DNA from 2 places in the Lysinibacillus sp. IITD104 genome. Region 1 is predicted to be linked to the other one. Evidence: riboswitches for the same ligand, from Rfam matches in the RefSeq annotation. Region 1 holds a riboswitch; the other holds the start of a gene.
What was found. A riboswitch is a leader RNA that binds a small molecule or an ion and turns the genes downstream of it on or off. The one in region 1 is predicted to bind thiamine pyrophosphate.
Positions count from the first base shown of each region.

Region 2: it holds a riboswitch for thiamine pyrophosphate, as region 1 does, so the genes downstream of both, V1L66_RS11160 (ABC transporter substrate-binding protein) here and thiT (energy-coupled thiamine transporter ThiT) in region 1, are expected to answer to the same signal.

Region 1 is NZ_JBAHYH020000001.1:749,911-753,066, reverse strand. Features, by position in the region: gene V1L66_RS03845 (hypothetical protein) at 1-146, shown strand, start outside; gene map (type I methionyl aminopeptidase) at 175-930, opposite strand; gene thiT (energy-coupled thiamine transporter ThiT) at 1,093-1,653, opposite strand; TPP riboswitch at 1,787-1,894, opposite strand; gene V1L66_RS03830 (DUF4870 domain-containing protein) at 2,021-2,344, shown strand; gene V1L66_RS03825 (hypothetical protein) at 2,400-2,522, shown strand; gene V1L66_RS03820 (SMC family ATPase) at 2,563-3,156, opposite strand, start outside.
Region 2 is NZ_JBAHYH020000001.1:2,198,684-2,201,839, forward strand. Features, by position in the region: gene parC (DNA topoisomerase IV subunit A) at 1-942, shown strand, start outside; TPP riboswitch at 1,051-1,161, shown strand; gene V1L66_RS11160 (ABC transporter substrate-binding protein) at 1,316-2,311, shown strand; gene V1L66_RS11165 (thiamine-binding protein) at 2,313-2,603, shown strand; gene V1L66_RS11170 (ABC transporter permease) at 2,603-3,156, shown strand, end outside.

The sequences.
Region 1 (3,156 bases):
CGAGTGTTTTTATTTGGGCTTATATTGGAATCGCCATACATAATGGTTTTGATGAGCTACTTGTCACTACAGCTGCTTTATTTTTATGTGGTGTTCTCTTTGTTGGCATTTTATTTATTAAAAAAAATCCTGCCTACCAAAAATAAATTGGTTAGCAGGATTTTTCATTTCATTCTATTCTTCGTCCAATGACGTTAAGATAATCGGTTTATCTTTTGTCACAATGACTGAATGTTCGATTTGAGCTACAAGTGATTTATCCGGTGTCACGAATGTCCAGCCATCACCAGCTTCTACGATATGCTCTGCATTTGCTGAGATAAATGGCTCAACCGCAAGTACCATACCTTCTTTCATAATGGTAGAATCCCATGCATCGTAATAATTTAAAATATGGTTTGGTTCATCGTGTAAAGATTGACCTAAGCCATGACCTGTTAAATTCATAATAACAGTTAGGCCATTAGCATTTGCCTCGCGTTCAACTGCTTTACCAATTTGATTTAATTTAGATCCAGCCTTTACCTTTGTCATTGCTCGATCAAAGGCGCTTTTGGCAACACGACAAAGCTTTTCTTTGTCCTCATAGCCATCACCAACAACAAATGAAATTCCTGTGTCAGCAAAATAACCATTTAAAGAGCCAGAAACATCAATATTTACGATATCCCCTTCTTGAATAACACGCTTTCCTGGAATACCATGTGCTACTTCTTCATTAACACTAATACATGTATACCCTGGGAAATCATATTCTCCCTTTGGTCCAGAAATAGCGCCTGCCTCTGCAAACATGCGGCCAGCAATTTCATCAAGCTCAAGTGTTGTAACACCTGGTTTTGTTGCAGCTTTCATCGCTTCGCGAATTTCAGCACAAATGCGTCCTATTTTTTTAAAAGCTTCAATCTCTTCTTGCGTTTTTACAATCATGTATAACGTCCCTTTCATCTAATATCTATTCTTTAATATAACATAACTTTTTATGCGTATAACGATAAACGCTTTAAATATTGTATGCTTACCTACTTTGCAAAGTGCTAAAAGAGCTATTCACGACAAAAAAGTCCCTCCACTCATGTGAAGGGACTTGCATTAAGCTTTTCTTTGCATTAATTGTGGAGCGGCTGTGAATAAAAGAACACCAACGATTGCCGTTAGTATAGTTGCTGGTAGCATATATGTACCATTGTAGATGATGGAATAGATCCATGCATTTTGGTCGCCCGCATATTCGGCAAAAAATACAGCACCAGCAATTGTATGTGCTGTGTATCGTAAGAAGCCTGCGAAAACGGTACCTATTATTATATAAAGTGCCATTTTAGTTTTATTCATATGTTTAGCAGCGTCTAACACTGGTCCACGTACAACCGCCGCTAAACCTACAACTGTAAAAGCAACTCCATAATCCAATAATCCTTGTAGCCAGTGCACTATATAGGAACCAAACATTGTTTGCATAACACCCACAAGTAGTCCCGTTGTTAACCCAGCTACTAAGCCCCAGCGAAATGCTATTAACATAATTGGTACCATAACAAGACTAACTGAACCGCCTTGTGCCCATACTTTAAAGGAAACTTGATCCAGTACGAGACCAATCGCTGCAAAAATCGCAATCTCCACTAGCATTAATAGTCTTTTTTTGTCCATACATATTCTCTCCTTTGTTCCGATGTAGGATACAAGAGCAGGAATAGAAAAGCGCTGATATGTCTCTTTCTGACACCTTTTTCCTTTAAGAATGAAAAAACGATGTCAGGACAGAGCCTCACATCGTACAAGTGTCGGTTTCTATCCACATCCCTACGCAAGCGTTAACTTACAGGTTCGAAGAGTCAAGGCATTACGTGCCCAGTCTCAGCTGACATCATCAGCTCCCCTTGTGGTCGTTACATCTGAATTTATTTGAACAATCTCATTGTACGCAATGGATAGGAGGATTACAACCTTCTATACAATATATTTTTTGAAACTTTGCTGTTTTTCATGCGTAAATATTTAAAAAGGAGGTACAACTATGGAGAATCAAAAAATTTTAGCTGCCTTTAGTTATCTTAGTATTTTCTTCGCCCCTTTTATCGTTCCATTAATTGTTTATTTTGTGACAAAAGACAGTGATGTAAAAAGACATTCGATTCGTGCACTTGTCTCTCATTTAATACCTTTTGTTTTTGGCATTCTATTCTTTATTGTCTTTGTTTTTTCTACATTTAGTTTAGATCCAACCTCCAGCAACAAGACCATGATGATTATTTGGTTTACTTCATTCGCCATCTATGCGCTCGTCTCACTAGGTATTGTGATTTGGAATATAATTCAGGCTGTTCGTGTTATCCGTTAATGTTTTATTTTTAAGTGAAACAGGTAGTAGTAATTGTAAAAGGAGCTGTTTTGGGATGAAAGTATCAAACGTTGTAAAAACTGCCGTCAAGTTAGCACCTATTGTTATTCCTATCGTAAAAAAAGTAATGGCTGCAAAAAAGGGAACAACGCCTACAACCACAGCTAGAAAAAAATAAAACGAAGGCGTATTCCTTTTTCTGGAAATACGCCTTCGTTTTATTTCACTTCAAAATGGGTTTGACTATGGCCATTCAATGTTTTTTCCACATGTAAAACCGCTGGCATCGCAGATTTCAATTCAGGTACATGAGAAATTACACCAATCATGCGACCAGAATCCTGTAAATCAATTAATGTATCAATTGCTTTATTTAGTGATTCCTCATCAAGTGAGCCAAAGCCCTCATCAATAAACATCGTTTCAATATGAATATTACCTTGGAAGCTTTGAATCACATCTGCCATCCCCAATGCAAGGCTTAACGAAGCATTAAATTTCTCGCCACCTGATAATGTTTTGACATCTCGTAATTGATCCGTATAGGCATCATAAACATCAAGACCAAGTCCACTTTGCTTCGCATGCTTTTCTAACCTATCTGAGCGCCTAAGCTCAAATTGACCGTTTGATAAATGATATAGCCGTATATTGGCAGCAACTGTAATTTGATCTAAGTAATTAATTTGGATATAACGCTCAAAGGATAGCTTTTTCGAGTTTTGTCCATTTAATAATCCATAGAGCTCCTTTACTCGCCCTGCTTCTTGTTCAAGTAAATGAAGCTCTTTCGCTATTTCTTTCACCTTTTC
Region 2 (3,156 bases), 1.4 Mb from region 1:
GTGCCAAGTGAAGAGGTTGTCGTAACAGTAACGAAGGATGGTTATATTAAACGTACATCCACACGTTCTCATGCCGCTTCAAATGGGCAAGATTTTGCCATGAAGGATTCAGATTATTTATTGTATGAAGCAAACTTAAATACACAGCACCATCTATTGCTGTTCACAAATCGAGGCAATTATATTTATCAGCCTGTTCATGAGCTGCCTGATATACGCTGGAAGGATCTCGGCCAGCATATTTCAAGTATTGTGCCAACAGGGGAAGATGAATCCATTATTGCGGTTTATGGCTTCGAAACATTTGAACAGCCAAATACGTATGTCTTCACAGCCACAAAAGATGGCCAAATTAAGCGCTCACCACTCGCAGACTATGCGGTAACACGTTATTCAAAGCCAATTAAAACGATGAACGTCAAGGCTGGTGATGCGATGATCTATGCATCGTTTGTAACAGATGACGTGGAGCTAATGCTCACAACGGATACAGCCTATGCGATTCGTTTCCCGATGGAGGAATTACCAGTTACAGGTGTGAAAACAGGCGGTGTGAAAGGGATCACACTAAAAGATGGAGAAGCCTTAGTTGGAGTCAATGTGTTACAGCCTGATGTAACCCAATATGTAGTCATTGTGACACAGCGTGGGGCCGTGAAGAAAATGAATGTCGCTGAAGTTGAAGTAGCAAGTCGTGCAAAACGTGGACTAAAAGTATTAACAGAGTTAAAAGCAAACCCTCACCGAATTGTGGCAGTTGTTCAAGCAACAGACGAGGAGCAGGTTGTGATTGAAACTGAAAAAGGTGTTCAAGAGGTGATTGACGTACAGGCATTATCTCGTGCGGATCGCCATTCCAATGGTTCATTTAAAGTGGATATTGCAACAGATGGAGCAATTTCTCATGTTTTAACAGCCAAAAAAGAACAGAAACCAAGCTAAATGCATGCCCAGTCTCTAAGGAGTGCTGGGCTTTAAGCTTATTCAAAAAATAGCACCTTGTCATTTAAGTGAAACTATGGGTATAATAATCATCGAAAAGTTCATAGCGAAAGAATGTAGGGGGGCTAGTAATTGCTAGCTGAGATTGTGTCCGATAGACGCTGACCCTTTGAACCTGATTTGGCTCGTACCAGCGTAGGGAACATCTATTCAAAAAAGCAAAGTTTTGAAGATTGATTGCAATACGTCTGGGAGGAATCCTAGGCGTTTTTTTATGTTTTCAAGCAACAGCTTGCCAACATTGTATACGCTTTCTTCTGGTGACAACATTCATTCATGAACACTTTCATATTACAAACTGGGAGGCTTTCGCATGAAAAAATGGTTATTTATTCTATTCGCAGCACTATTGACATTAGTAGGCTGCAGTGACAAGGGTGACAAGCAGGCTGCTGACAAGCTGAAAAAGGTGTCTGTGGTACTGGATTGGACGCCGAATACAAATCATACAGGACTATATGTTGCCAAAAAACTCGGTTATTTTGAGGAACAGGGCTTAGATGTTGATATTATCATGCCTGGTGAGGCGGGTGCAGATCAGCTTGTTGCTTCTGGAAAGGCGGATTTTGGCGTGAGCTATCAGGAAGGCATAACACAGGCACGAGTACAGGATGTGCCGCTGGTCTCAATCGCAGCTATTATACAGCATAATACATCTGGCTTTGCCTCTATTGCTTCAAAGGGCATTAAATCGCCAAAGGATTTTGAAGGAAAAACCTATGGTGGTTGGGGTGCGCCATTAGAGCAAGCCGTTTTACAATCACTAATGCAGACGGAAAATGCAGATATTAACAAGCTAGATATCGTCAATGCAGGCGATTTAGATTTCTTCACAATGATGGAAAAAGATATTGATTTTGCTTGGATTTATTATGCATGGACTGGTATTGAAGCTGAGCTGCGTGGGGAAAAGATCAATATGCTATATCTTACAGATTATAGTGATCAATTGGATTATTATACGCCAGTTTTAGCTACAAATGAAAAAATGATACAGGACAATCCTGATGTTGTGAAAGCCTTTGTGGCAGCTGCATCGAAGGGCTATGAATACGCAATTGAAAACCCAAGTGAAGCGGCTGATATTTTAATCGAAGCAGCTCCTGATTTAGATAAAGCGTTAGTGCATAAAAGTCAGGAGTGGCTGGCCGATAAATACCAGGACGATGCCAAGCAATGGGGAGAGCAAAAGCTTTCTGTGTGGGAAAATTATGCGAAATGGATGTCTAGCAATCAAGTACTAGAGGGCGAATTTGATGCGAAAAAAGCCTTTACTAATGATTTCTTACCTAAAAAGGAGGCCAAATAAGATGGCAAATTCATTAATCAGTGTACAAATCATTCCGAAGACAGAGAAATATGAAGATGTTATACCATATGTCGATGCAGCAATTGCGGTTATCGATGCTTCTGGGGTGAAATATGAGGTACATCCATTGGAAACAACGATGGAGGGTGAGCTGTCAACATTGCTTCAAATCATTGAAAAAATGAATGACAAGATGATTGAGCTTGGTGCCATTAATGTCATTACACAAGTCAAAATTTTATATCAGCCAACGGGTATTACGATGGATACATTAACGGAGAAATATCAGTAATGAAACGTGCATTACAGAAGGGAAGGACGATAATTTTTATCGCCTTCCTCTTATTCATATGGGAACTAATCGTGCGTATGGCTGAAGTTCCACATTGGTTATTACCCGCGCCAAGTAGTATTTTGTCGGAGGCCCTCCAGTCATATCATACCTTTCTACCACATGCATTCGCTACGGTGCAATTAGCCCTACTAGGTTTGGCCATTGGCATTGCTTGTGGGCTAACGGTGGCAGTAGTGTTGCATCGGTTTACATTTATTCGAGAGCTGTTTTATCCAATTCTTATTATGTCGCAAAATGTTCCTATTCTTGTCTTGGCACCACTGCTTATTATTTGGTTTGGCTTCGGCTTATTACCGAAGCTTATCATTATCTGTCTTGTGTGCTTTTTCCCGATTGTCATTGCGGCAATGGATGGATTCAGGCAAACAGCACCTGAGTTAAAGCATTATTTTGCCATGGTTGGTGCTACAAAGGCACAAACCTTTTGGAAGCTAGAATGGCCTCATGCCTATCCTGCTATTTTTTCAGGCGTTAAAATTGCGGCTACATA